Regions from separate parts of the Nissabacter sp. SGAir0207 genome, predicted to be linked through region 1. Evidence: predicted binding sites of a transcription regulator. Region 1 holds the regulator's gene; each other region holds the start of a gene.

Evidence for each region. Region 1 encodes CRP, which controls carbon source genes, mostly activating them, when cyclic AMP is high. Its sites were predicted from a motif close to ATGTGANNNNNNTCACAT; they were not measured.
Region 2: yrbN (protein YrbN) is a predicted target of CRP. The motif match lies at 1,713-1,730, and genes of this name have one in related genera.
Region 3: udp (uridine phosphorylase) is a predicted target of CRP. The motif match lies at 1,189-1,206, and genes of this name have one in related genera.
Region 4: epd (erythrose-4-phosphate dehydrogenase) is a predicted target of CRP. The motif match lies at 4,418-4,435, and genes of this name have one in related genera.

Annotation. Positions count from the first base shown of each region.
Region 1 covers NZ_CP028035.1:276,144-283,593, forward strand. The annotation lists gene C1N62_RS01180 (YccS/YhfK family putative transporter) at 1-2,064, opposite strand, end outside; gene crp (cAMP-activated global transcriptional regulator CRP) at 2,126-2,758, opposite strand; gene C1N62_RS01190 (OsmC family protein) at 3,088-3,495, shown strand; gene C1N62_RS01195 (phosphoribulokinase) at 3,525-4,394, opposite strand; gene C1N62_RS01200 (YheU family protein) at 4,515-4,754, opposite strand; gene C1N62_RS01205 (hydrolase) at 4,751-5,731, opposite strand; gene C1N62_RS01210 (ABC transporter ATP-binding protein) at 5,908-7,450, opposite strand, start outside.
Region 2 covers NZ_CP028035.1:461,837-469,286, forward strand. The annotation lists gene pnp (polyribonucleotide nucleotidyltransferase) at 1-608, shown strand, start outside; gene nlpI (lipoprotein NlpI) at 737-1,621, shown strand; gene yrbN (protein YrbN) at 1,743-1,817, shown strand; gene C1N62_RS02140 (DEAD/DEAH family ATP-dependent RNA helicase) at 1,807-3,702, shown strand; gene C1N62_RS02145 (luciferase-like monooxygenase) at 3,769-4,809, opposite strand; gene C1N62_RS02150 (U32 family peptidase) at 4,944-5,822, opposite strand; gene C1N62_RS02155 (peptidase U32 family protein) at 5,833-6,828, opposite strand; gene C1N62_RS02160 (SCP2 domain-containing protein) at 7,067-7,450, shown strand, end outside.
Region 3 covers NZ_CP028035.1:3,633,846-3,641,295, reverse strand. The annotation lists gene C1N62_RS16330 (autotransporter outer membrane beta-barrel domain-containing protein) at 1-353, opposite strand, end outside; gene udp (uridine phosphorylase) at 1,327-2,088, shown strand; gene C1N62_RS16320 (DedA family protein) at 2,241-2,768, shown strand; partial or broken gene rmuC (DNA recombination protein RmuC) at 2,882-4,339, shown strand; gene ubiE (bifunctional demethylmenaquinone methyltransferase/2-methoxy-6-polyprenyl-1,4-benzoquinol methylase UbiE) at 4,534-5,289, shown strand; gene C1N62_RS16305 (SCP2 domain-containing protein) at 5,302-5,910, shown strand; gene ubiB (ubiquinone biosynthesis regulatory protein kinase UbiB) at 5,907-7,450, shown strand, end outside.
Region 4 covers NZ_CP028035.1:649,034-656,483, reverse strand. The annotation lists gene mscS (small-conductance mechanosensitive channel MscS) at 1-581, opposite strand, end outside; gene fbaA (class II fructose-bisphosphate aldolase) at 876-1,955, opposite strand; gene pgk (phosphoglycerate kinase) at 2,068-3,231, opposite strand; gene epd (erythrose-4-phosphate dehydrogenase) at 3,301-4,317, opposite strand; gene tkt (transketolase) at 4,676-6,670, opposite strand; gene C1N62_RS02815 (M48 family metallopeptidase) at 6,910-7,450, shown strand, end outside.

The sequences.
Region 1 (7,450 bases):
CAGCCAGATGCCGTGGTGCGGGCGCTGTCGCCAGGCCAGGCTGGAGATGGTGTTCATCGCGCTGAGATGGGAGAGGATGCGGCGCAACGGGCGCTCCATCTCGGTCACTGGCATCTCCGGCGCGCTGTCCGGCGCACGGAACATCGGCCCTGACGAGGGGCTGCCGTCGGCCGGGCCGTCATACATCAGCCGCTGCTGGCAGCTCTGGAGCGCAATCTCACAGGTTTCCAAATACTCCTGCGCCAGCGCCGGGGTCAGCATGTAGTGATCGCGCGCCAGAATGGTCATCGCGTTCAGGTGCTCAACAATCGACTGGCTGTGCATCACCCAGAGCCGCATGTCAGTCAGGTAGTGGGAGTTGAAGCCCGGCTCCTGCATCGCCTGATTGAGGGCGGTGTAGAGGGTGTTGTGCGCCTGATTGGCCATGATGCGGGTATAGGCCAGCTTTGCCGGGTCTGGATCGGCGCTGAGCAGCAGGCGGATCGCCTCCTGATAGGCTTCCAGCGCCTGCCAGGCATTGTCGCGCAGCTTGCCACTCTGCCACTGCGGCCAGAGCCAGATGGTGCTGCCGAAGGCCAGCGCGCAGCCAATCAGCGTGTCTACCAGCCGTGGGATCAGGAAGTTGGCGCCATTTTGCGTCACCAGTTGCAGCGTATAGACCGCCGTGATGGTCAGCCCCACCATGCCCAGCCCGTAGTTATTGCGCAGCACCAGATAGGCGGCCAGCATGATTAACACCATCAGGCCCAGCATTGCGGCCTGCGGCAGTTGCAGGTGCAGTACACCGGCGGCCAGCACCAGCCCGGCTAACGTGCCGATGGCCCGGTGCTGGATGCGCACGCGGGTGGCGTTGTAGCCGTTCTGGATCACCAGCAGCGCGGTGAGCAGCACCCAATAGGGTTTCGGCAGGTCAAAGAACAGGCCAATCGAGCTGCCGAGCGCCAGCATCACGCCGACACGTGCGGCGTTGCGCAGTGACATCGAGCGCCAGGAGAGGTAGCGCTTCAGCGCTGGCCAGAAGGGCAGGCGGTTGCGGCTCTCCATCAGGTTGCGGCGATAGAGCGGCCGCTGGGTGTGCAGCAGGCGCGCGATGCGGCTGAAGTGGTAGTAGCAGAACTGGCCGACCGGATTATCAGGGTAGCGGTTGGCAATCTTCTCCAGCGCCGCCAGTTCGCCGCCCATCTCAAAGCGGGCGGAGCGGCGGTGGTAGAGCAGGTCATCGGCAATCATCCGCAGCCGCTTGGCGATCACCTCCGCATTGCGGCGGATAATTGCCTCTGCCTGGCTCTGCGCCACCAGTTTCTGCACCTCCTCTGGCTGGTGCAGGCTGACGGTAATGTGCTCCTGGAGATCGAGCGCTACCTGAAAGGCGCGGAACAGCCGCCGATAGTGCGGGTGGCGTTCGCCGGAGAGCATATGCAGTTGCTGGTAGACCTGCACAATCAAGTCCATCACCTTCTGCTGGCGTTTGAGCAGCGGGGGGAGGGCAGTGTCTGGATCCAGATGCTGGGTCAGCAGGCTGTACTTGGCCTCAACGTAGTCACCCAGTTCGCGGTAGAGCAGGCTGAGCGATTCACGCATCGGCTGCTCTTTCCACAGCCGGAACCAGCCCCAGGTAAACAGCCCATACCAGAGCGTGCCGAGCAGGAATAGCCCCGGCGCCTGCCAGAGCGGCGTGGTGCCAGCCATGCTGAGGGTAAAGATGGCCGCCACCAGCGTGCCGTTGAGCAGCCGGCCATGCAGCGGGCTGAGCTCGCCTGTCACGCCGAGCAGCAGCGCCAGCGCCAGCAAAATCAGCGGCAGCGGCCAGTGGGCGTAGAGCAAGAGCAGTTGCAGTATCAGGCTGCATCCGGCGAACAGCGTGCCGCCAATGGCCAGACGTTTTACATAGCGCCGATGGGGCGTGTCGAGACCGGCGATGTTGCAGCAGGCGGGCACCAGTGAGAAGAGCAAGCCGACCTGGAGCTGGCCGAACAGCAGCGCGATGGCCGCAGGCAGGCAGAGCACCAGCGTTTGCCGCAGGGCGTAGTTGACTTCAGGATGGTAAATAAGGCGGCGCCACATGTTCAATCAGGGAAGAACGGCGCAGTGCGGGGGGCCGCAGCTGCGCCGTGTTGATCCGGGATTAACGGGTGCCGTAGACGACAATCGTTTTGCCGTGGGCGGAGATCAGGTTCTGATCTTCCAGCATTTTCAGGATGCGGCCGACGGTTTCGCGGGAGCAACCCACGATTTGGCCAATCTCCTGGCGGGTAATCTTGATCTGCATACCATCGGGGTGGGTCATGGCATCAGGCTGTTTCGCCAGATTGAGCAGGGTCTGGGCGATACGGCCAGTCACATCCAGGAAGGCGAGGTTGCCCACCTTTTCGGAGGTAACTTGCAGGCGGCGCGCCATCTGGGAGGAGAGGCGCATCAGGATGTCCGGGTTGACCTGGATCAGCTGACGGAATTTCTTGTAGGAGATCTCCGCCACTTCACAAGCCGTTTTGGCGCGTACCCACGCGCTGCGCTCCTGGCCCTCTTCGAACAGGCCAAGCTCGCCGATGAAATCCCCTTGGTTGAGGTAGGAGAGGATCATCTCTTTGCCCTCTTCATCCTTGATCAGCACGGCGACCGAACCTTTCACGATGTAGTAGAGCGTTTCAGCCTTTTCACCCTGGTGAATCAGCGTACTTTTGGAAGGGTATTTATGAATATGGCAGTGAGACAGGAACCATTCGAGAGTAGGGTCTGTTTGCGGTTTGCCGAGAACCATTTGCTTTTATCCTCTGTTGTAATCGCTGCCCAAAATCACAGGGCTCAGAGTTCCCTGTACGGCGTTTTGAAAATACGCCTCTTTCAAGAGTATTAACTGTCTGATAATGCTGCAAGGCGGAGGCTGAAAAGTCGCCAAACGGCGGCCTCGTCGTTCCATTGAAAACCTGACCTTGCTCCATACAGAACATTTTGTTTCGGGTTTGTTTTATCACAGCCTGAACCGAGTGTCTTCTGTTGTCTCGCTTCAGCATGATGAAGATCGGCCCGATTGCCTGTTTGGCTGCGAGGGGTTAGGCTATTTTCAGAAAATAATCGGAGGGTGAGGCTATGCAGGCACGGGTAAAGTGGGTGGAAGGGCTGACGTTTCTGGGGGAGTCCGCGTCGGGTCACCAGATCTTGATGGATGGCAATGCCGGTGACAAGGCACCCAGCCCGATGGAGATGGTGCTGATGTCCGTGGGCGGCTGTAGCGCGATTGATGTGGTCTCCATCCTACAGAAGGCGCGGCAGGATGTGCGCGACTGTGAGGTGCGCCTGACCTCAGAGCGCCGCGACGAGGTGCCGCGCACCTTTACGCACATCAACCTGCACTTTGTGGTGAGCGGCAAGGGGCTGACGGAGAAGAGCGTGGAGCGCGCCGTCAACCTCTCGGCAGAGAAGTACTGCTCGGTGTCGCTGATGCTGGGCAAGGCCGCGTCAGTGACCCATAGCTTTGAGATTGTCAGCGTCGAGTGACGCCCAGGGGGGCGGCCCGCCGCCCCCGTTTACTTGATGATTTTCCCCTCCAGCAGCCGCTGCACCAGCGGTGCCATGATCAACTCCATCGCCAGCCCCATTTTGCCGCCCGGCACCACTAATGTATTGATATGGGAAATAAATGAGCCTTGCAGCATAGCTAGCAGATAGGGGAAATCGATCGCCCCCAGCCCGCGGAAATGGATCACCACCAGACTCTCATCCAGCGAGGGGATCGCCTTGGCGGCAAACGGGTTGGAGGTGTCCACCGTCGGCACGCGCTGGAAGTTGATATGGGTGCGGGAGAACTGCGGCGTGATGTAGTTGATGTAATCCTCCATCGACCGTACCACCGAGTCCATCACCGCCTCGCGCGAGTGGCCGCGCTCATTGGTGTCGCGGATCAGCTTCTGGATCCACTCCAGATTGACGATCGGCACCACGCCGACCAGCAGATCCACATGCCGCGCCACGTCGTGGTGCTCAGTCACTACCCCGCCATGCAGCCCCTCGTAGAACAGCACGTCGGTCTCCTCCGGCAGCGGGTGCCAGGGGGTGAAGGTGCCCGGCACCTGATTGTAGGGCACCGCCTCGTCATAGGTGTGCAGGTACTTGCGCGCCTGCCCGTTGCCCTCACGCCCATACTGGATGAAGGTCTGCTCCAGCAGGCCGAAGTCATTGGCCTCCGGGCCAAAGTAGCTGACGTGCCGGCCCAGGTCGCGCGCCTTGCGGATCGCCATGTCCATCTCTGGCCGGGTGTAGCGGTGGAAGCTGTCGCCCTCCACCTCGGCGGCGCGGATGTTCAGTTGCTGGAAGATTTTGCGGAACGCCAGGCTGGTGGTGGTGGTGCCGGCTCCGCTGGAGCCAGTGACGGCGATGACCGGGTGTTGGGCTGACATAGTTTCAAGACTCCGTGAGAGGTGATGCCTGCATACCGTGCAATCAGCATAATTAATTATAGAGTTACCATAATTATGCGAATGCGCCTAGGGGGCAGGCCCTCGGTCACTCAGCCTTGGTCACTCGGCCTGCTCGCCCCGATCGCCACGGAACTGGTTGCGCGGCATGATATTGACCGACTCATGCAGCTCCGACCATACCAGCACCACTTCACCACTTTTTAACTGGCGGCGTACATCTTCGACCTTCTGCTCCAGCGTCCGTTCATGTTCGCCGTAATCAGTGCCCTCGCGCAGGACAAACGCCTCAATCAGGTTGCTCAGGGTGTCGCTGTCGAGTTCTTTCCAGGGAATAATCATGCTTCAGGCTCCAGATAGGGGGACAGCCAGGCCGGGATACGGTGCTCCAGCCACATTTGCGGCCGCTTCAGGGTGCCGCTGACAAAACCGACATGGCCGCCATGCTCCGTCAACTGGTACTGGACGTTGGCAGGGAGCTGGCCGGCATCGGGGATCACCGCGTCGGTCATAAAGGGATCATCCTTGGCATGGATGATCAGCAAGGGGGTGGTGATGCGCGGCAGCAGCGGCATCGCGCTGCAACGGCGATAGTAGTCGAGCGCGTCGTCAAAACCGTGGGCGCGCGCGGTGATGGCGTCATCAAAGTCGCGTAGCCGCTTCAGGCCCTTTAGCTGCTGGAGGTTGACCGGCAGGGTATTCGGGTAGGCCTGAAGCTTGCGGGCGGCGTTGCGCTTGAGCTGCTCAAGCAAATAGCGTTGGTAAACGCGCGAGAAGCCCTGCTCCAGCCGCTGTGAGCAAGGCTCCAGCATCAGCGGTGCCGAAACCACCACCGCTGCGGCCAGCCGTGCGCGCTCGCCCTCCTCGCCCAGATAGCAGGCCAGCATATTGCCGCCGAGCGAGACGCCCACCGCCGCCGTCGGCGCCGGGCCGTGCTGCTCCTCCAGCCAGCGCAGGAAGAAGCGCGCATCCTCGGTTTCGCCGGAGTGGTAGATGCGTTGCAGGCGATTGGCCTCGCCGCTGCAGCCCCGGAAGTGCATCACCACGCCCAGCCAGCCGCGCTGCTGCCAGGCGTGGAGCAGGCCGTGGGCATAGGGGCTGTAGAAACTCCCCTCCAGCCCGTGGAACAGCACCACGCGCGGCTTGCCGACCGCCTGCTCGGGCGGCTCGCTCCAGGCCAGATCGACGAAATCGCCGTCCGGCAGTTCCAGCCGCTGCCAGTGCGGCTGGAGGAGCGCCTGCCGCCGGTAGAGGCGGGGCAGTAGCGTTTGCAGGTGCGGGTTACGCGCCCCGCGCATGGCCTGAAAAGTATCGTGCATGGCGGACATCGTTTTCTTCATGGGTCAGGATGGACAGTGGGGGTTATCACGCCGTCAGCGGCTGGGTGAAGATTATCATATCGCACAACGCCGGGGCGGGAAGTGCCCCGGCCAAAGGAACCGGATTTATTTCTCGCCATGCGCAACCGGGCGGGCCGGGGAGGCCCACCCGCACATCACTCGGCGCTGAACTGCTCAAGCTGCTCCTGGATCTCCAGCCACGCCATCTCGGCCTCTTCCAGCCCGGCCTTGGCCTGCGCCTGTTTTTGCAGGCAGGCGGTCAGGTCAGTCTTGCGGGCCGGATCGTAGAGCGCGGTGTCACCGAGCGTGGTTTCCGCTTCCGCCAACTGCGCGCTGTAGCTCTCCATCTGCTTCTCCAGTTGCTGCAACTTCTTGCGCAGTGGCTGAGTCTGGCTACGCAGTTCCGCCTCGCGCCGCTTCTGGTCTTTACGTGCCTGCGCGCTGTTGCTGCCCAACTCTTTGGCAGGTGCGTCCTGCTGGCTCTCCTGCTTTTGCAGGTCGCTCAGCCACTGCTGGTAATCCTCCAGATCGCCCTCGAAAGGCTCGACCTTGCCGTCGTGCACCAGATAGAGATCGTCCGTGGTGGAGCGCAACAGGTGACGGTCGTGCGAGACCACCACCAGCGCGCCCTCGAAGTCGATCAGCGCTTCGGTCAGCGCCTGACGCATGTCGAGATCCAGGTGGTTGGTCGGCTCATCGAGCAGCAGCAGGTTGGGGCGCTGCCAGACAATCAGTGCCAGCACCAGCCGCGCCTTTTCGCCGCCGGAGAAACGGGCGGTCTGCTCGGTCACTTTGTCGCCCTGGAAGCCAAAGCCGCCCAGATAGTCGCGCAGCTGTTGCTCCAGCTCGCGCGGCGCCAGCCGGCTCAGGTGCTGGAGCGGCGACTCGTCGGCGCGCAAAAACTCCAGCTGGTGCTGGGCGAAGTACCCCAGCTTGACGCCCTTCGCCAGACCAATCTCGCCCTGCTGCGGCGCGAGGGTGCCAGCCAGCAGCTTGATCAGCGTCGATTTGCCAGCGCCGTTGCGCCCCAGCAGGCCAATGCGCGAGCCGGGCACCAGATTCAGCTTGATGGCGTCGAGGATGGTGCGATCGCCATAGCCAGCGCTCACCTTCTCCATGCGCAGCAGCGGATCGGGCAGCGCCTCTGGCGCGCGGAAGCTGAAGTGGAACGGGTTATCGACGTGCGCCGGGGCGATCAGCTCCATCCGCTCGAGCATCTTGATGCGGCTCTGCGCCTGCTTGGCCTTGCTGGCCTTGGCACGGAAGCGATCGATATAGCTTTGCAGGTGGGCCACTTTCTCCTGTTGGCTCTGGTAGAGCGACTGCTGTTGCGCCAGTTTGGTGGCGCGCTGGCGCTCGAAGGAGGAGTAGTTGCCGGTGTACTCGTTCAGCGACTGCTGCTCAATGTGCAGGATTTTGTCGACGATCGGGTCGAGGAAGTCGCGATCGTGCGAGATCAGGATCAGCGTGCCGGGATAACCCTTCAACCACTTCTCCAGCCAGATCACCGCGTCCAGATCGAGGTGGTTAGTCGGCTCATCGAGCAGCAGCAGATCGGAGCGGCAGATCAGCGCCTGCGCCAGGTTAAGGCGCATCCGCCAGCCACCGGAGAAATCTTTCACCGGCTGCTGGAGCTGGCTCTGCGAGAAGCCAAGGCCGTGCAGCAAGCTGGAGGCGCGCGCCTGAATGGTCCAGGCC
Region 2 (7,450 bases), 190 kb from region 1:
CCCTGCAGATGGACATCAAAATCGAAGGCATTACCCGCGAAATCATGCAGGTTGCCCTGAATCAGGCCAAAGGTGCGCGTCTGCACATCCTGGGCGTGATGGAGCAGGCCATCAGCACCCCGCGTGGTGATATCTCTGAATTCGCACCGCGCATTCACACCATCAAAATTAATCCTGATAAAATCAAGGATGTGATTGGCAAAGGCGGCTCGGTAATCCGTGCGCTGACCGAAGAGACCGGCACCACCATCGAAATCGAAGATGATGGCACCGTGAAGATCGCAGCGACCGACGGTGACAAAGCGAAATACGCTATCCGTCGTATCGAAGAGATCACCGCTGAGATCGAAGTGGGCCGTATCTACCAGGGTAAAGTAACCCGTATCGTTGACTTCGGTGCCTTCGTGGCCATCGGCGGCGGTAAAGAGGGTCTGGTACACATCTCTCAAATCGCTGATAAGCGCGTTGAGAAAGTGACCGACTACTTGGAGATGGGTCAGGAAGTGCCAGTGAAAGTACTGGAAGTTGATCGTCAGGGCCGTGTCCGCCTGAGCATCAAAGAAGCGACTGCCCAGTCTACAGAAGCGGCTGCGCCTGAAGCAGAATAACTGTTGATGCAGTTTTACAGCGCCTTACCGCCGGTAGGGCGCTGTTCGTATCGCGAGGGCAGGAGGCTTTCGTGTTAAGCAAGCGGATGACAGGACGATCATCCAATGTTTGTCTTCGGGAGTGGGAAATGAAGCCTTTCTTGCGCTGGTGTTATGTTGCGACAGCACTTATGCTGGCAGGATGCAGCAACCATGATTGGCGTAAAGACGACGTTCTGGCAATTCCTTTGCAGCCTACGCTGCAGCAGGAAGTGATCCTGGCGCGCATGGAACAAATCCTTGCCAGCCGGGCGTTGACAGATGATGAGCGTGCGCAGTTGTTATATGAGCGTGGAGTGCTGTATGATAGCCTTGGATTACGGGCGCTGGCGCGAAACGACTTTTCACAGGCGCTGGCGATTCGTCCCGACATGCCGGAAGTTTTCAACTACCTGGGCATTTACCTAACGCAGGCAGGCAATTTTGATGCTGCCTATGAAGCGTTTGATTCTGTACTAGAGCTTGATCCAACTTACAACTACGCGCGTTTAAACCGAGGCATCGCACTGTATTACGGTGGCCGATACCCCTTAGCGCAGGATGATCTGCAGGCGTTTTATCAAGACGACCCAAATGATCCCTTCCGTTCGTTATGGCTTTACCTGGTGGAGCGAGAGATCGATCCCAAGCAGGCTGAAGCAGCGCTGGAACAGCGTTACGAAAAAGCGGACAGAGGGCAATGGGGATGGAATATTGTCGAATTCTACCTTGGCAACATCAGTGAAAGTACGCTGATGGATCGCCTGAAGGCAGATGCAACGGATAACACTTCGCTCGCTGAGCATCTCAGTGAAACTGACTTCTATTTAGGTAAACACTACCTGAGTCTGGGGGACAAGAGCAGCGCTTCGGCACTGTTCAAACTGACGGTCGCTAACAACGTTCATAACTTTGTTGAGCACCGCTATGCATTGTTGGAATTGGCGCTATTAGGCCAAGAGCAAGACGACCTATCAGAATCGGACCAGCAATAGCTGACGGACACTTATCAGCCTGATTTACCTTGGTTTTACCATCGTCAAATCGCCTTAACAGGCGAGGGTTTTTTTGTCCGTTTATTAACTTATTTGAGCCGGTTCACACTTTTCAATGAAAATGACTGAAAATTTTCTCGACGAGTTACGTAGACTGGCCGCCATCTCTCATGAGGCACGTGTACATGACTACTGAGTTTGAAACCTCTTTTGCTGACCTGGGGCTTTCCGCTCCTATCCTTACCGCTCTGACTGAAATGGGTTACGAAAAACCCTCTCCGATTCAGGCGGAATGTATCCCACATCTGCTGAACGGCCGTGACGTACTGGGTATGGCACAGACCGGCAGTGGTAAAACCGCCGCGTTCTCGCTGCCGCTTCTGCACAATGTCAAAGCGGAGCTGAAAGCGCCACAGGTGCTGGTACTGGCACCGACCCGTGAACTGGCTGTTCAGGTTGCTGAAGCCTGCACCGAGTTCTCCAAACACATGCACGGCGTCAACGTGGTTGCCCTGTACGGCGGCCAGCGTTATGACGTACAGCTGCGCGCACTGCGTCAAGGCCCACAGATTGTGGTCGGTACGCCGGGCCGTCTGCTGGACCACCTGAAGCGTGGCACCCTGGACCTCTCTAACCTGAGCGGTCTGGTACTGGACGAAGCTGATGAAATGCTGCGTATGGGCTTCATCGAAGACGTCGAAACCATCATGGCGCAGATCCCGGCTGAACATCAGACCGCGCTGTTCTCCGCGACCATGCCGGAAGCGATCCGTCGCATTACCCGTCGCTTCATGCAGGAGCCGCAGGAAGTGCGTATCCAGTCCAGCGTGACGACTCGCCCGGACATCAGCCAGAGCTACTGGTCTGTCTACGGTATGCGCAAAAACGAAGCGCTGGTGCGTTTCCTGGAAGCAGAAGACTTTGATGCGGCGATCATCTTCGTACGCACCAAAAACGCGACCCTGGAAGTGGCTGAAGCGCTGGAGCGCAGCGGTTACAACAGCGCCGCGCTGAACGGCGACATGAACCAGGCGCTGCGTGAGCAGACCCTGGAGCGCCTGAAAGATGGCCGCCTGGACATCCTGATCGCAACCGACGTAGCGGCCCGTGGCCTCGACGTTGAGCGCATCAGCCTGGTGGTAAACTACGATATTCCGATGGATTCTGAATCCTACGTGCACCGTATCGGCCGTACTGGTCGTGCAGGCCGTGCAGGCCGCGCGCTGCTGTTCGTTGAGAACCGCGAGCGTCGTCTGCTGCGCAATATCGAGCGCACCATGAAGCTGACCATTCCAGAAGTAGAACTGCCAAACGCAGAACTGCTGGGTGAACGCCGTCTGGCCAAGTTTGCCGCTAAAGTACAGCAGCAGCTGGAGAGCAGCGATCTGGACATGTACCGCGCGCTGCTGGCTAAGCTGCAACCGGAAGAAGAGCTGGACATCGAAACCCTGGCTGCCGCGCTGCTGAAGATGGCACAGGGCGAGCGTCCGCTGATTCTGCCGCCGGACCCGGTATTCAAACCGCGTCAGCGTCGTGAGTTCAACGATCGTGACGATCGTCGTGGTGACCGTCCGGATCGTGGCGATCGCCGTGATGCACGCGATGGCGACCGTCCGCGTCGTGAGCGTCGTGAAGTGGGCGATATGGAGCTGTATCGCATTGAAGTGGGTCGTGATGATGGCGTTGAAGTGCGTCACATCGTTGGCGCGATCGCCAACGAAGGCGACATCAGCAGCCGTTACATTGGTAACATCAAGCTGTTCGCAACCCACTCCACCATCGAGCTGCCGAAAGGTATGCCGGGCGATCTGCTGTCGCACTTCACCCGCACTCGTATCCTGAACAAGCCGCTGAACATGCAGCTGTTGGGTGATGCGCAGCCGCGTGAACGCCGTGAGCGTCGCGAAGGCGGCGCTGGTGAGCGTCGTGAAGGCGGCCGTGGTGGTCGTACTTTCAGCGGTGAACGCCGTGAAGGTGGTCGTGGTCGTCCGTTCAACGGTGAACGCCGTGAAGGTGGCGAGCGCCGCCCAGCGGGCAACCGTGACGGCCAGCGCGCCCCGCGTCGTTTCGGTGATGCGTAAGCACAACCGGTAATATAAAAAAACCAGCCTGCGGGCTGGTTTTTTTTTGCCTGAAATTCAGCGCACTTAACGGATGCGGCTCTCTTTCACCAAATCCGGGTGCACCTGCGCCACGATCTCAAAGGAGCGCAGGCGAGCCTGATGGTCAAAAATCTGGCCATTGATCATCAACTCATCCGCCTCTGTCTCACGCAGCAGCGCTTGCAGGCCATGACGGACGCCCTGTTGATCACCCACCACCGACATCCGCAGCGACTGCTCCACACCAAAGTGTTCAGCCGGTGACCAGAGGCTGTTGATGTCATCAACCGGCGGCGGCAGGGGGCCGGGGTGCCCACGGCGCAGGTTGATAAACTGCTGCTGGTTGGAGGTGAACATGCGCTGTGCCTCCTCTTGGGTATCGGCGGCAATCACGTTGACGCAGACCATCGCGTAGGGCGTAGGCCAACGTTCAGATGGCTTGTAGTTGCTACGGTAGACCGCCAGTGCCTGATAGAGCATGTCGGGCGCGAAGTGGGAGGCAAAGGCAAATGGCAGGCCAAGCGCCGCCGCCAACTGGGCGCTATAGAGGCTGGAGCCAAGCAACCAGATGGGCACATGTAGGCCCTGACCCGGCACGGCCTGCACCGGCTGGTTCGGCTGGGCATCGCCAAAGTAGAATTGCAACTCCTGCACATCCTGCGGGAAGTTGTCCACCTCACCGGAGAGATGGCGACGCAGGGCGATCATGGTGCGCTGATCGGTACCCGGCGCACGGCCCAGTCCCAGATCAATGCGATCCGGGTAGAGGGTGGCGAGGGTACCAAACTGCTCGGCAATTACCAGCGGGGAGTGGTTCGGCAGCATTACGCCGCCCGACCCGAGACGGATGGTCTGGGTGCCAGCGGCGAGGTGGCCGATCAGCACGGAGGTGGCAGCACTGGCGATGCCGGTCATGTTGTGGTGTTCAGCCAGCCAATAGCGCTGATAGCCCCACTTTTCCGCATGTTGTGCCAGATCGAGCGAGTGGCGGAAGGCATCCGCCGGGCGTTTGCCTTGCGGCACCGGAGCCAGATCCAGTACCGAAATCGGGACAATTTCGGAAGGTGTCGTCTGTTGTATGGACATAGTCATTACTCACGGTTTATACACTGGCAAAATAGCTCGCCAGCTAATGATAAACTTGAGTATCGTTCATTTTGCCTATTTTGAATACAGGATGGCCTTAGGTGAATGTGCGCTCCGGTTGCTGGCACTCCGCGCTATTGGCGCAGTACCAGGCCCGGCACGCGGTGCCAGTAACCGTTGCAGTCCACGCCTGCTGGCAGTGTCTGTCTGGCCGCACCCTGCTCATTGGCGCGGAACTGCTCCAGCTTCGCCAGATCCTGCGTGGAGGCGGGAGAGAGGCGCACGATGTCCACACAATCAGCCATGCCCGGCAGATCGTTCACCAGGTTATAACAGTAGCCGCTCTGCGTCTGGATGCCGTTGAGCACGAATACCTGCTGCTGCTCTTGAGACAGTACCGTGCGCCCGGTCGGGTAGTGGATGCAGCAAGTTTCACACTGATCCTTGGCGCGGTTCTCCGAGCGGGCAGTAAAGCAGCGCGCCGAATAGGCCAGCGGCAGGTGGCCATAACCCATCACCTCCACCTCAAACGCGCCGCGGATGCCCAGTTCGTCGCACTGCGTTAACAGCGCGGCCAACCACTGCCGTGATAGCTCGACCGGCATGACCCAGCGCACCATGCCCTGACGGTGCAGCAGGCGCAGGGTATAGGCGTTGTAGCAATTCAATGCATGGCCGGCGACAAAGGGCAGGTGGCGCTCCGCCGCCATGTTCACCGCCGCCAGATCGTTGGCCTCCAGCAAAAACTCACCGTTCTCCACATAGCGTTTCAACTCTGTCAGCTCAGAGGGGGCCTGCACCAGTGTCAGGGTAGAGAGCACCACCTGCTTGCCAACCGCCGCCAATGCCTTTGCCAGCGCCAGCCAGTCGCCCACCTTCATCTCCCGCCGCTTGCTGCACACCGTCTCCCCTAAATAGAGGATGTCAGCGCTGCTGTCCGCCGCCGCCTGATAAAAAGCCTCAACCGTGCCTTTTGGCCAGTAGTACTGGATGGCACCCAATGCGTATTTCATGCGGTTTCCCTTACTGCCATTTGCGGTGATAGGCACCCAGCGTGGTCTGGGTTCCCTCTGACAGCGCGCCCAGTGCTTCCATCCAGGCGGGCTGCGGGGTAAAGGTCTCTGGCGCGGCCTTGCAGCGATCAATCGCCTGCCGCCAGATGCGGGTAACACTGCTGACATACGCTGGGCTGCGTTGGCGCCCCTCGATCTTCACGGAAGCAATATTGGCGGCCAGCAGTTGCGGCAGCAGGGCCAGCGTGTTGAGGCTGGCTGGCTCTTCCAGCGCATGGTAACAGCTGTCGCCCACCCGGTAGCGCCCCTTGCAGAGCGTCGGATAGCCAGCATTTTGCTGCGGGCCGTAGCGGTCAATCAGCACATCATTCAGCCGTGCCTCCATGCCCTGTGGCGTCTGTTGCCAGCGCACAAAGCGCGCCGGGGAGCAGGCACCCACGGTGTTGGGGGATTCACCCGTCAGGTAGGAGGAGAGATAACAGCGCCCCTCGGCCATGATGCAGAGGCTGCCAAAGGCGAAGACCTCCAGCGGCACCGGGCTGCTGCGAGCCAACTGGTTGACTTGATGCATGGAGAGCACCCGTGGCAGCACCACGCGGCTGACGGCAAAGTGGCGCTGGTAAAACGCGATGGCCTGCTCATTGGTGGCGGAAGCCTGCACCGAGACATGGCGCTCCAACTGCGGATAACGCGCCGCAGCATACTCCAGCATCGCCAGGTCAGACAGGATCAAGGCATCCGCGCCCGACTGCGCCGCCATATCCACGGCCCGCTGCCAGCGCGCAAAGCCATCGGGATGGGCAAAGGTATTGATGGCGACATGCAGCTTACGCTGGCGGCGGTGAACCAGCATCGCCGCCTCCTGCAGCTTCTTCTCGGTAAAGTTCAGGCCGGCGAAGTGCCGGGCGTTGGTGTCATCCTTCAGGCCGACATACACGGCATCCGCGCCATTCTCCAGCGCAGCTTTCAAGGCTGGCAAATTGCCAGCAGGGCAGAGCAGTTCCATAGTTGAGTCCCGGCGACGTGCCTTGGTGAGCACATAATCAGCAACAGCCTGCGATTCTAGGCAACCTTTTCGGCGCGTATATTGATTTGAGGCAGTTTCTATCTCATTGATAACAATGTGATGAATAATTTCCGCTGTACACGCGGGCGTTCTGGTGCAAAATTTATTGATATAGACCGCTGAACACGTTTTTCAATCTGGCAGAATAGTGTCAGTCTTGATCAGAGGAGTAATGCCAGTGTTGGAGCAACTACGCTCGCGCCTTGTGCGCCGGGGGCCATCGTTACTGCGGATGCCGTTAGCTATCACCCCGTTTGCTGTGCAACGGCAGCTGCTGCTGTCGCTGCTGAATGTGCAATTCCGGCAGGCACTGGCGGAGGGGGAGCTGGGCTTCCTGGAAGCGCGCTGGCTTGAGGTGGAGGTGCGGGATCTGGGACTGCGCTGGTATATCACCCTGGCGGAGGGGCAGCTGGTGGTCAGTGAACAGGCCGACGCCGATGTGCGTTTCAGCGCCGATGCCAACGATCTGATTCTGGTGGCTGCGCGCCGCTGCGATCCGGATACCCTGTTCTTCCAACGTCGCCTGAGCATTGAGGGTGACACGGAGCTGGGGCTGTATGTG
Region 3 (7,450 bases), 570 kb from region 1:
GAGTGGCTGTTGGCGCCGAGGGTGATGAGCGTGGCGTCCTGCGTGGTGCCCGCCAGAGAGACGCTACTGCCGCCGTGCGCCTGCACGGTCAGGCTGTCAGCGCCGGTGCTGGAGAGGGTGCTGTCTGTCAGCGTGACTGCGGCTTTTTGGTCAACGGCGATGGCTGAGGCACTCTTACCGGTGGTGGAGAGTGAGGCGTTGGTGGCAGTGACGGTGCTCCCTTCGCCACTGGCGGTCACTGCATGGCTGCCTGTCCCGCCGGTTTTAACGCTCAGATTCCCGGTTTCGACGCTGTTTTTTTTGCCGTTGAGATTGATGCCAGCGCTGTTGTCGCCTGCGGTGGTGACCGACATATCCGCCATAAGGCTGAAGGTATTATTATCACCCTCCAAATAAACACCGTCTGAATTAATATTATTGGTTTTAATTGTCAGTGGGCTCAATAATTCTACGGTGCTACCATTCCGAGAATAAATACCTTTGGCACTCTCGCCGGTGGTGGAAATGCTAGTGGTCGTTCCCCTCTTAGTACCGTTATCGTCAATTATTTTGATATTTTCTTCGAAGACTCTTCCACCATCATGGACATAAATGCCGTGTGAATTATTGCCAGTAGTAACAATAGATAAATCACCTGGGTAGATAGTTAAACTATGCGGACTCTCCGCGCTGTTGCCACTGATATTGATGGGTGGAGCATTATCATTACCACCGTCATTAATTTCGGTGGCGTGCGTGGTGGCGCTGAATCCGACGCCGCCAACGGCGAGCATTAACGGTAAGGCTTTAAGTATATTTGAGGCGAGAGGGGTGCGTACTGTATTGAGCGTTTTCAATTGTTCATCCTTGTAGAAAGTTTTATGCAGAAAATGGGAAAAATGCGCAGCCTGAAATTCTAATTCCTAAAAAAATAAGCAAACATTTATTTGTTATTTAATTTCCATTAAGGATTGTTTAATTTGGAGACTAACAATTAGGAAATTTATTTATTTAATCTAAATGAGTTAAATTCTAATTATTCAATTCTTGGCGTAACCTTGGGGTAGACTGGGTAAGGGGCATGGCTGTTCAGCTCTTGCCACCTATCGGCGAGGTCTGTTCACGCGCGATATTTTTCAGCCAGCAGAGGGGCCGGGTAGGGTGGCAGGCACTGGTATGGAAGCGGAAAAGGGTGCGATAATGGCGTTAATGTGAATCTTGTCACATTAATTTGGCAACTTGTGCATACGTGTTGCATTGGCAGTGATGGTTATCACAAAAAATTAACTGATTTTTCAGTACACTCTCTTTTTATTCCCGGCAAAGCGTTGTTAACAGGAGTTTCCTATGTCTAAGTCTGATGTTTTCCACCTTGGCCTGACCAAGGCTGACCTGCAGGGTGCCACCCTGGCGATCGTACCCGGTGACCCAGAGCGCGTAGAGAAGATTGCCCGCCTGATGGAAAACCCGGTCAAGCTGGCGTCCCATCGTGAGTTTACGTCATGGCGCGCCGAGCTGGACGGCAAGGCCGTGGTGGTCTGCTCGACCGGCATCGGTGGCCCCTCCACCTCCATCGCGGTGGAAGAGCTGGCGCAACTGGGCGTACGCACTTTCCTGCGCATCGGCACCACCGGCGCCATCCAGAACCACATTAACGTCGGCGACGTGCTGGTCACCACCGCGGCCGTGCGCCTTGATGGTGCCAGCCTGCACTTCGCACCGATGGAGTTCCCGGCCGTGGCCGATTTCGCCTGTACCACTGCGCTGGTAGAGGCCGCCAAGGCAGTGGGCGCGACCACCCATATCGGCGTCACCGCCTCCTCCGACACCTTCTACCCCGGCCAGGAGCGTTATGACACCTTCTCTGGCCGCGTGGTGAACCGCTTCAAAGGCTCGATGGAGGAGTGGCAGGCAATGGGCGTGATGAACTACGAAATGGAGTCCGCCACGCTGCTGACCATGTGCGCGAGCCAGGGGCTGCGTGCGGGCATGGTGGCAGGGGTGATCGTCAACCGCACCCAGCAAGAGATCCCGAATGCCGAAACCATGAAGCAGACCGAGAGCCACGCGGTGAAAATCGTGGTCGAGGCGGCGCGCCGTCTGGTGTGATTGCTTTGCCAACATGAACAGGGCGCTGCGGCGCCCTTTTTTTATGGCGGCAACTTTGCACAACTCAAGGCTTGTTTACCCAAGGTTACAGGCAGGATGGCCGTTAGGCAGGTATTCTGATGGGTCTGCCCGTTTATCAGATGGAGTGACCTGTGACAATTGCCAGCATCGTGGCCGATACCCTGGAGCTGGTGCGCCAGCATGAGCAGTGGGCCGCGCCCGTGGTTTTCCTACTGGCATTCGCCGAATCGATGGCGTTTCTTTCGCTGCTGGTGCCCGCCACCCTCATCTTGCTGGGCGTCGGCGCACTGATTGCCGAGGCCGGGCTGGCCTTCTGGCCGATCTGGACGGCCGCCGCTATCGGCGCGTTTTTGGGAGATTGGATCTCCTTCTGGATTGGCGATCGCTACCAGCATCAGGTCAGCCAACTCTGGCCCTTTACCCGCCAGCCGCAGTTGTTGGCGCGCGGCCACGACTTCTTCGCCCGCTGGGGAGTGATGGGGGCCTTTTTCGGCCGCTTCATCGGCCCCTTGCGGGCAGTGGTGCCGCTGGTGGCGGGCATGTGCGGGATGCGCCAGCAGCACTTCCAACTGGCGAACGGCGTGTCGGCGCTGATCTGGGCCAGCCTGATGCTGATGCCGGGGGCTTTTGGCATCGACTGGCTGCGCGGGCTGTTCTGACCGGGGTCGCCACAATCTTTGCGAGCCGGGTTCCGGCGCAAGAATGCGTTCTGGACAGGCCCCGCCACTTTCCTTAACGTGGCAGGTTCACGGTGATTGAGGGCGAAACCGGCATGGAGATCAGCATCCTTTACACCCTGCTGGCGGCAGTGGCGGGCCTCGGCGGCGGTTGGCTCTGCGCAGCCATGCGCCACCAGCAGCGGCAGGCCCGGCACGGCGCCGCGCTGCAACTGGCGGAGCAGGCACTGGCGCAGGAGCAGCAGGCGCGCCAGACGCTCGCCACCCAAGAGCAGCGCACCCGCCAGCAACTGCGAGACAGCGAACTGGAGTTGCGGACGCTCTACGGCGAGGTGGCCGCCGGGCAGGAGCGGCTCCAGCAACTGGCGCACTGGCGCGCGGAGTGTGAGCAGCTCAATCAGGAGCTACGCGCCCAGCGTGAAATCAACAGTATGCAGGAGGCGGAGCTGCGGGAGGTGACCATCCGGCTGGAGGAGACCCGGCTGGCGGCCGAGGAGAAGCAGCGTTTGCTGATGAACAGTGAGCAGCGCCTCAGCACCCAGTTCGAGCAACTCGCCCACCGGGTATTTGAGCAGACTGGCCGACGGGTGGATGAGCAGAACCGCCAGAGTTTAGATCGGCTGTTGCTGCCGCTGCGCGAGCAACTCGACGGTTTCCGCCGCCAGGTGCAGGAGGGCTTCGGCCAGGAGGCGCGTGAGCGCCACACCCTGGCCCATGAGATCAAAAACCTGCAACAACTCAATGCCCGGATGGCGCAGGAGGCGCTCAACCTCACCCGCGCGCTGAAGGGCGACAACAAACTCCAGGGCAACTGGGGGGAGCTGGTGCTCAGCCGGGTGCTGGAGGCGTCTGGGTTGCGCGAGGGGCATGAGTATGAGACGCAGGTCAGCATCCGCCTCGACGGCAACAGCCGGATGCAGCCGGATGTGATTGTCCGCCTGCCGCAGGAGAGGGATGTGGTTATCGACGCCAAAATGTCGCTGGTGGCCTACGAGCGCTACTTCAACAGCGTTGATGACGCCGAGCGGGAAGCGGCGCTCAATGAGCATCTCGCCTCCCTGCGCGGCCATATCCGGCAGCTTGGCCGCAAGGATTACCAGCAACTGCCCGGCCTACGCTGCCTCGATTACGTGCTGATGTTCATTCCGGTGGAGCCAGCCTTCCTGCTGGCGATTGACCGTGAGCCAGAGCTGATCAACGAGGCGTTGCGCCACAATATCATGCTGGTCAGCCCCACCACGCTGCTGGTGGCGCTGCGTACCATCTCCAACCTCTGGCGCTACGAGCAGCAGAGCCAAAATGCGCAACGCATCGCCGAACGCGCCGCCCGCCTGTATGACAAGCTACGCTTATTTGTGGATGACATGGAATCGATGGGCCAGAGCCTCGACAAAGCGCAGCTAAGTTATCGGCTGGCAATGAACAAACTGACACAAGGGCGTGGTAACCTTATAGGACAGGTTGAAGGTTTCCGGGCCATGGGCGTTGAAGTAAAACGGCCTATCAGCCCATCACTGGCCGCCGTCGCCCGGGCGGAAGAGACGCCGGACGGCGTATGGCCAGAGCCGGAGGTGCCGCAGGAGGATCAGCGGCCCGGCTATCCGCTGCCAGAGGGGCAACCGCCAATCAGCAGCAGACGTAATAATTGGCACCATAATGAAGCGACCCCGGGTGTGACCACGGGGACACCGGCGGGGTTTGGTGATCCTCACCCCCATGAGATTGACTGAAAAACGGGCAGAAAAACATGGTAGATCAGAACCAGGAAACCACACACTTCGGTTTCCGCACCGTGGCGAAAGATGAAAAAGCGGGCATGGTGGCAGAGGTATTCCACTCGGTGGCAGCGAAATATGACCTGATGAACGACCTGATGTCGTTCGGCATCCACCGCATCTGGAAACGTTTCACCATCGATTGCAGCGGCGTGCGCCGCGGCCAACGGGTGCTGGACCTGGCCGGTGGCACCGGCGACCTGACGGCGAAGTTCTCCCGTCTGGTGGGTGACACCGGTGAGGTGGTGCTGGCAGACATCAATGACTCCATGCTGAAAATGGGCCGCGAGAAGCTGCGCAATCTGGGCGTGGTCGGCAACGTCAGCTACGTGCAGGCCAACGCCGAGGCACTGCCCTTCCCGGACAACTACTTTGATTGCATCACCATCTCCTTCGGCTTGCGCAACGTCACCGAAAAAGAGAAGGCGCTGCGCTCCATGTTCCGCGTGCTGAAGCCGGGCGGCCGCCTGCTGGTGCTGGAGTTCTCCAAGCCCGTGCTGGAGCCGCTGAACAAGGCCTATGACGCCTACTCCTTCCACCTGCTGCCGCGCATCGGCGAGCTGGTGGCGCAGGATGCGGAGAGCTACCGCTATCTGGCGGAGTCAATCCGTATGCACCCCGATCAGGAGACCCTGAAAGGGATGATGAGCGACGCTGGCTTCGATCACGTCAGCTACCACAACCTCACTGGAGGCATTGTTGCCTTACATCGCGGTTTCAAATTCTGACGGGGGGATGCCATGTTGTTGACCCCGTTAATCACGGCGGCGCTGGAGACTGGCCTTAACCGGCTGCTCTACCGCGAACCGAGCATGAAAGCGGCACGGCTGCGGCTGGCTGGCAAGATCCTGCGCATTCGCCTGCAAGAGCTGGATACCCCAATCACGCTGGTGTTCAGCGAGCGTCAGGTGGATGTGGTGGGGGAGTGGGCCGGCGACGCCGACTGCACGGTCACCACCCGGCTGGGTGTGCTGCGCAAACTGCGCGATCGCACGCAACTCTCGCCACTGATGCGCGCGGGCGAACTGGTGGTGGAGGGCGACTTGCAGGTCGTCCAGCGACTGGTCGCGCTGCTGGATATGGCCGAGTGGGAACCCGCTGACCTGTTGGCACCCTACGTCGGCGACATCGCCGCGCAAGGGCTGTCGCAGGCGGCGCGCAAGGGCTTCTCATTTTTCACCTCCTCCTTCGTGCGCCAGCAGGGGCACCTCAGTGAGGCGCTGACCGAAGAGTGGCGTCTGGCACCCAGCCCGCTGGAAGTGGTCTGGTTCAATGAAGAGGCCGATGCGCTGGCGCGCCAGCTGGAGGCCCTCGATGCCCGTCTGAATACCCTGGAGGCGAAGTCATGACCCCTGGTGAACTCTGCCGCCTCTACCTGATTGTCCGCGTCTTCCTGAGCTACGGTCTGGATGAGCTTATTCCCCGGATGCGCCTGACGCTGCCGCTGCGCTTTGGCCGGCGGCTGCTGTTCTGGATGCCCAACCGCCACAAAGACAAGCAGCTGGGCGTGCGTTTGCGTCTGGCAATGCAGGAGCTGGGGCCGGTCTGGATCAAGTTTGGGCAGATGATGTCCACCCGTCGCGACCTGTTCCCGCCGCTGATCGCTGATGAGCTGGCACTGTTGCAGGATCGGGTGCCGCCCTTTGATGGCCGCCGCGCCCGCCGCCACATTGAAGAGGCGCTGGGTGGCCCGCTGGAGACCTGGTTTGAGGACTTCGACGAGAAGGCCCTGGCCTCCGCCTCCATCGCGCAGGTGCACACCGCCCGCCTGAAGGAGAATGGCAAAGAGGTGGTCGTGAAGGTGATCCGCCCGGACATCCTGCCGGTGATCAAGGCCGATATGCGCCTGATGAACCGTCTGGCTGGCTGGTTGCCGAAACTGCTGCCCGATGGCCGCCGCCTGCGGCCGATTGAGGTGGTGCGCGAGTATGAGAAGACCCTGCTCGATGAGCTGAACCTGCTGCGCGAGGCGGCCAACTCCATCCAACTGCGTCGCAACTTTGACGGCAGCAACATGCTCTACGTGCCGGAGGTCTACTCCGACTACTGCCGCGAAACGGTGCTGGTGCTGGAGCGCATCTACGGCATCCCGGTATCGGACGTGCCGACCCTGCTGGCGCAGGGCACCAACATGAAGCTGCTGGCGGAGCGTGGGGTGCAGGTCTTCTTCACCCAGGTGTTCCGTGACAGCTTCTTCCATGCGGACATGCACCCCGGCAACATCTTTGTCAGCTATGAACACCCGGACGATCCGCTCTATATCGGCATCGACTGTGGCATCGTTGGCTCACTGAACAAGGCGGACAAACGCTATCTGGCGGAGAACTTCATCGCCTTCTTCAATCGCGACTACCGCCGGGTGGCGGAGCTGCACGTGGATTCCGGCTGGGTGCCGCCGGACACCAACGTCGAAGATTTTGAGTTCGCCATCCGCACGGTGTGTGAGCCGATCTTTGAGAAGCCGCTGGCTGATATCTCCTTCGGGAATGTGCTGCTTAACCTGTTTAACACCGCCCGCCGGTTTAATATGGAAGTGCAGCCGCAACTGGTGCTGTTGCAAAAGACCCTGCTCTACGTGGAGGGGCTGGGCCGCCAGCTCTACCCGCAGCTGGATCTCTGGACCACCGCCAAGCCCTTCCTGGAGAATTGGCTGCATGACCAAGTCGGCCTGCCGGCGATGGTTCGCGCCTTCAAGCAGAAAGCGCCGTTCTGGGCCGAAAAGCTGCCTGAGCTGCCGGATCTGGTGTACGAGAACCTGCAACGCAATCGCCAGCTACACCACAGCGTGGAGAAGATCTCCGCCGAGCTGCGTGAGCATCGGGTGCGTAACGGCCAGTCGCGCTATCTGTTTGGCATTGGCGCGACGCTGCTGTTGAGCGGCACCATCAT
Region 4 (7,450 bases), 370 kb from region 1:
TAGGAGACACCCACGATAATCTCGGTACGGCGGTTTGGCTCACGCGAGGTGTTGATGATGTTGCCAGCGATGATCTTGCCGTTCGGCACCACCACAACCTTGTCATCCGGGGTACGCAGGGTGGTGTGGAAAATCTGCACCTCTGTCACGGTGCCAGCGACGCCGCCCAGATCCACGTACTCACCGGCACGGAACGGACGGAAGATCACCAGCAGCACGCCCGCGGCGAAGTTGGAGAGCGAGCCTTGCAGCGCCAGACCCACGGCCAAACCGGCGGCACCGAGCACCGCGATCACCGAAGCGGTCTGCACGCCGATGCGGCCCAGCGCGGCGATGATGGTGAAGGCGATAACCCCGTAGCGCACGATGGCGGAGAGGAAGTCAGAGACGGTGTCATCGATGCCGCGCGCATGCATCAGCTTGCGGATGGCAGAGGAGATAAAGCGCGCCGCCATAAAGCCCAGGGTCAGGATAAATACGGCAGCAATAATGTTCACCGCATAGTGGATCAACAGCCCCTGATTACGCACCAGCCAGGAGCCGGCGTTGTTAAGAGTATCGACTACGTTCAAATCATCCATTCATGCCACCTTTGTTATTTTCACACGCGGCCTCCCCTGCTGCCGGAGAGGGCGATTAACGATCAAGAGTAAACCTGGCCTTGCGTCCGGCAAGCTACCGGCGCACTAAAACCACAAAGTTTGTCAAGGTTTTCAACCCTGACAGTTCGCTATAAGGGTAACTAACAAAATCGGCCTCTGCCAACCGGGCGGGCGCAATCGGGCGACAGACGCTGAAAAACGGGGCAATCTGCCTGCTTTTCGCCCATAAAAAAAGGCTCCCCGTGGGGAGCCTCGCTTTCAGACCAGATGGCCTTACAGTACGTCTACCGCGTTCAGCTCTTTGAACGCCTGCTCCAGGCGAGTCACCATGGACGCCTGAGCCGCGCGCAGCCAGACGCGCGGGTCGTAGTATTTCTTGTTCGGCTGGTCGTCGCCTTTCGGGTTACCCAGCTGGCCTTGCAGGTAGGCTTCGTTCTCTTTGTAGTACTTCAGGATACCTTCCCAGGTTGCCCATTGGGTGTCGGTATCGATGTTCATTTTGATCACGCCATAGCTGACGGAATCTTTGATCTCCTGCGCGGAGGAGCCGGAACCGCCGTGGAACACGAAGTCCAGGCTGTTGTGCGGCAGGTTGTATTTCTTGGAGACGAACTCCTGAGAGTCGCGCAGGATGGTCGGGGTCAGTTTCACGTTGCCCGGCTTGTAAACGCCATGCACGTTACCGAAGGAGGCCGCGATGGTGAAGCGCGGGCTGATGGCGTTCAGCTTCTCGTAAGCGTACGCCACGTCTTCCGGCTGGGTGTAGAGCGCGGAGGCGTCCATGTGGCTGTTGTCAACGCCATCTTCCTCACCGCCGGTGCAGCCCAGTTCGATCTCCAGGGTCATGTCGATCTTCGCCATGCGTGCCAGGTACTTGGAGCAGATCTCGATGTTCTCTTCCAGCGACTCTTCAGAGAGGTCGATCATGTGGGAGGAGAACAGCGGTTTGCCGGTGGCAGCGAAGTGCTTCTCGCCAGCGTCCAGCAGGCCGTCGATCCACGGCAGCAGTTTCTTGGCGCAGTGGTCGGTGTGCAGGATTACCGGCACGCCGTAGTGTTCCGCCATCTGGTGCACGTGGTGCGCGCCAGAGATGGCACCCAGAATGGCAGCCCCCTGCGGCTGGTCAGATTTCAGGCCCTTGCCGGCGATGAAGGCCGCGCCGCCGTTGGAGAACTGGACGATAACCGGCGCTTTGACTTTAGCGGCAGTTTCCAGCACGGCGTTGATGGAGTCGGTGCCCACGCAGTTAACTGCTGGCAGTGCGAACTGGTTCTCTTTCGCAACTTGGAACACTTTCTGAACGTCATCACCTGTGATGACACCCGGTTTTACGAAATCAAAAATTTTAGACATATTACGTCGTCCTGTTTTCGTCGGCCGTAGAGAAATGAATCGGTAAGCCCCTCCGCCCGGCGGTGCCAGACGGAACAGCATGAACGGGCCGCAGCGGCGGCCCGCCAGTTAATTACTGCTTAGCACGCTCTTCCAGCATCACAACTGCCGGCAGTTTCTTGCCTTCCACGAACTCCAGGAACGCACCGCCACCGGTGGAGATATAGGAAATTTTGTCAGCAATTCCGAACAGATCGATTGCTGCCAGAGTGTCACCACCACCTGCAATGGAGAAGGCTTCGCTGTCGGCGATGGCCTGCGCGACAATTTCAGTCCCTTTGCGGAAGTTCGGGAACTCGAAGACGCCTACCGGGCCGTTCCACAGGATGGTCTTGGCATTTTTCAGGATCTCCGCCAGACGCTCCGCGGACTGGTCACCCAGGTCGAGGATTTGTTCATCATCTTTGATGTCGTTGACAGATTTCAACGTTGCACGGGCGGTTTCAGAAAACTCCGTGGCCACGCGCACATCGGTCGGGACCGGAATGTCACAGGTTTCCAGCAGCTTTTTCGCCTCATCCGTCAGGTCAGCTTCATACAGGGATTTGCCGACGTTGTGGCCCTGCGCCGCCACGAAGGTGTTGGCGATGCCGCCGCCGACAATCAGCTGGTCAGCGATTTTGGAGAGGGAGTCCAGCACGGTCAGCTTGGTGGAAACCTTGGAGCCGCCCACGATGGCAACCATCGGGCGGGCCGGGTTGCCCAGCGCCTTGCCCAGCGCTTCCAGCTCAGCGGAGAGCAGCGGGCCGGCACAGGCGATAGGCGCGAACTTGCCGACGCCGTGGGTGGAAGCCTGCGCACGGTGCGCGGTGCCGAAGGCGTCCATCACAAACACGTCACACAGCGCGGCGTATTTCTTCGACAGCGTTTCGTCGTCTTTCTTTTCGCCCTTGTTGAAACGGACGTTTTCCAGCACGACCAGCTCACCTTCTGCAACCTCAACGCCCTCCAGGTACTCTTTTGCCAGACGTACCGGCGAGGAGAGTTTGTCTTTCAGGTAATCCACCACCGGCTGGAGCGAGAACTCTTCGTTATACTCACCTTCAGTCGGGCGGCCCAGGTGGGACGTAACCATGACGCGCGCGCCCTGCTTCAGTGCCGCTTCGATGGTCGGCAGCGAGGCGCGGATACGTGCGTCAGAGGTCACTTTGCCCTCTTTTACCGGCACGTTCAGGTCAGCACGGATGAGGACGCGTTTGCCGGCCAGATCCAGATCGGTCATTTTAATTACAGACATGGTGAACCCTCTCGTTGATTCTCTTTAAAGTTGCTTGAGCGGTGAGCCGGCAGAGGCCGGTGCACCGTACTAGAAACCGCTTGCGGCCATTGCCCTGGTGGTGTCTAACATCCGGTTGGCAAAGCCCCACTCATTGTCGCACCAGACCAACGTCTTAATCAGGTGCTGCCCACTGACCCGCGTTTGGGTGCCATCAACGATGGCGCTGTGCGGATCGTGGTTAAAATCTATCGAGACTAATGGTAGTTCCGTATAGTCAACTATACCACGAAACGCCCCCTGCGCGGCCTTCTGTAACAGCAGGTTGACGTCACGGACGCTGACGCAGGCCCCGACAAAAACGCTCAAATCGATGGCCGTGACATTGACCGTCGGCACCCGTACCGAGATCGCCTCAAAGCGATCCTGGAACTGCGGGAAGATGCGCGTGATGCCCGCCGACAGCTTGGTGTCCACCGGAATAATGGACTGGCTGGCGGCGCGGGTACGGCGCAAATCCGGGTGATAGCCGTCAATCACCTGCTGGTCGTTCATGGAAGAGTGGATGGTGGTCACGGTGCCGGACTCGATGCCGTAGGCGTCGTCCAGCAGCTTGATCACCGGGATGATGCAGTTGGTGGTGCAGGAGGCGTTGGAGACAATCCGATCCTCCTTGTGCAGCGCCAGATGGTTAACGCCGTAGACCACGGTCGCGTCCAGATCATGCCCGCCGGGATGGGCGAACAGCACCTTTTTCGCCCCGGCGGCGCGGTGCGCCTCGCCATCGGCGCGGCTGCCATACACGCCGGTGCAGTCCAGCACCACATCCACGCCCAGCTCACCCCAAGGCAGCGCCGCCAGCGACGGCTCATGCAGCAGACGGATGGTATCGTCACCGACCATCAGCAGGTCGCACTCCTGCCGCACGTCCCACGCAAAACGCCCGTGGCTGGTGTCATACTTCAGCAAGTGCGCCATCCCTTCGGATTGCGCCAGCTCGTTGATTGCCACCACGGAGATCTCCGCCCGACGGCCGGACTCATACAGCGCGCGTAGCACGCTGCGGCCAATGCGGCCAAAGCCATTTATCGCAATGCGGATTGTCATGCGTTTCCCTGAGTTGCGGTAATGAAAGCAGCTTCATAGAGTAATGCAGGGCGCGCCCGTGGGGAATTCCTCACGTCACGTTTACATCATCACATGGATATTGTGATCGCCGTCACACTCTTCATTTTGCAGGGATTTCCCTGAACTGAAACGGTTCAGCCGAGCATAAACCAAAGCAATCGCAAAGAAAATGATCTGACGCCGCTGTCAGTGAAAGGCCGCGCGATCGTTGCAAAAACCAGCAACACCCGCCGCTTTTGCCGTCAGGGTGGGGAAAATAGCGCCAACTTGGGCAATCCTGCCGGTTCAACGCCCATAAAAAAGGCGCCCCGGGGGGCGCCTGTCAGCGGGGAACGGCTCAGCCCAGCAGGGCGCGCGCCTTGTTCACCACGTTGTCGGTGGTGAAGCCGAACAGCTCGAACAGCTTCTCTGCCGGGGCAGATTCGCCGAAGGTGGTCATGCCCACCACGTCGCCGTTGAGGCCGACGTACTTGTACCAGTAGTCGCTGATACCGGCTTCAATCGCAATCCGCGCGCTCACCGCTTTCGGCAGCACGGATTCGCGGTAGGCCGCGTCCTGCTTGTCGAAGGCGTCGGTGGACGGCATGGAGACCACGCGCACCTTGCGGCCTTCGGCGGTCAGCTGCTCGCAGGCGCTCACCGCCAGCTCCACTTCCGAGCCGGTGGCAATCAGGATGAGCTCCGGCGTGCCGTCGCACTCCTTCAGCACGTAGCCGCCGCGGGCGATGTCCGCCAGCTGGGCGTCGGTGCGCGGCTGCTGCGCCAGGTTCTGGCGGGAGAAAATCAGCGCCGCCGGGCCGTCGTTGCGCTCGATGGCGTACTTCCACGCCACCGCCGACTCTACCTGGTCACACGGACGCCAGGTGCTCATGTTCGGGGTCACGCGCAGGCTGGCCAGCTGCTCCACCGGCTGGTGGGTCGGGCCGTCTTCACCCAGACCGATGGAGTCGTGGGTGTAGACAAAGACGTTGCGGATTTTCATCAGCGACGCCATGCGCACCGCGTTGCGGGCATACTCCACGAACATCAGGAAGGTCGCGGAGTACGGCAGGAAGCCGCCGTGCAGCGCGATACCGTTGGTGATGGCGGTCATGCCGAACTCGCGCACGCCGTAGTGGATGTAGTTGCCTGCCGGGTCATCGCCAATCGAGGTCGAGCCGGACCACATGGTCAGGTTGCTCGGCGCCAGGTCAGCGGAGCCGCCAAGGAACTCCGGCAGCAGTTTGCCGAAGGCTTCCAGCGCGTTCTGCGAGGCCTTGCGGCTGGCAATCTTGGCCGGGTTGGCCTGCAGGTTGGCAATGAAGGCGTCCGACTGGGCCTGCCACTCTGCCGGCAGCTCGCCGTTCAGGCGACGGCTGAACTCGGCCGCCAGCTCCGGGTGGGCCTGCTGGTAGGCGCTGAACTGCTCGTTCCACGCCTGCTCTTTCGCCTGACCGGCCTCTTTGGCGTCCCACTGGGCATAGATGTCCTGCGGGATTTCAAACGGCCCGTGGTGCCAGCCCAGCGCCTCGCGGGTGGCTGCCACTTCAGCGTCGCCCAGCGGCGCGCCGTGCGCGTCGTGGGTGCCAGCTTTGTTCGGCGAGCCGAAGGCAATCACGGTCTTGCACATCAGCAGCGACGGCTTGTCGGTCACGCGGCGCGCTTCCTCAATCGCCGCCTTGATGGCGTCGGCGTCGTGGCCGTCCACGCCGCGCACCACGTGCCAGCCGTAGGCTTCAAAGCGGGCGGCGGTGTCGTCGGTGAACCAGCCCTCAACGTGGCCGTCGATGGAGATGCCGTTGTCGTCATAGAACGCCACCAGCTTGCCGAGTTTCATGGTGCCGGCCAGCGAGCAGACTTCGTGGGAAATCCCCTCCATCATGCAGCCGTCGCCCAGGAAGGCGTAGGTGTAGTGGTCAACGATGTCGTGGCCCGGACGGTTGAACTGCGCCGCCAGCGTGCGCTCGGCAATCGCCATGCCCACCGCGTTGGCGATACCCTGGCCCAGCGGGCCGGTGGTGGTCTCGACGCCGGCGGTATAGCCATACTCCGGGTGACCCGGGGTCTTGGAGTGCAGCTGGCGGAAGTTGGCCAGCTCTTCAATCGGCAGGTCATAGCCGGTGAGGTGCAGCAGGCTGTAAATCAGCATTGAGCCGTGGCCGTTGGAGAGCACGAAGCGGTCACGGTCAGCCCAGTGCGGGTTGACCGGGTTGTGGTTCAGGTAGTCACGCCACAGCACTTCGGCGATATCCGCCATCCCCATCGGGGCGCCGGGGTGGCCGGATTTGGCTTTTTGCACCCCATCCATGCTCAGCGCGCGGATGGCATTGGCAAGCTCTTTACGAGAGGACATGTTCAACTCCAGGTCGGATTAAAGAAGCTAATAAGTGAGGCATTTTGTCAGACTCCGCATTGAATCGGCAATCCTTAAAACTATTTGTGAAAGGGATCACAACTTGTCAGCCATTTTGCCGCACATTTTCGGAAAAATGGTCTATGCCGGGCCATGTCTGTCGCATAGCTTAACGTTTTCTTTACGGTTGGGTTATGCTTTGCCGGTTCCCTTGTTATACCTCACAGGAAGTTAATTGTATGAAGATGCGCCCTGCGCTGTTAGCCATTGGCATCACCGCCCTGCTGGCGGGTTGCCAGAACATGAACTCCCAATCTTTACTGCAATCCGGCGCGCAGGCTTTTCAGGCGGCGACCCTCAGTGATGCGCAGGTGAAGGCCCTGAGCGTCCAGTCCTGCGAAGAGATGGACAGCAAAGCCCAGATCGCGCCAGCGAGCAGCGAGTACAGCCAGCGGCTGACCAAAATCGCCGCCGCGCTCGGCGATAACATCAACGGCCAGCCAGCCAACTACAAGGTCTACCTGACCAAGGACGTCAACGCCTGGGCGATGGCGAACGGCTGCATCCGCGTCTATAGCGGGCTGATGGATTTGATGGATGACAATGAGGTCGAGGGCGTGCTCGGCCATGAGATGGGCCACGTGGCGCTCGGCCACACCCGCAAGGCGATGCAGGTGGCCTACGCCACCACTGCCGCGCGCACCGCCGCCTCCTCGCTGGGCGGCATCACCGGCGCGCTCTCGCAGTCGGAACTGGCGGACATCGGCGAGAAGTTCGTTA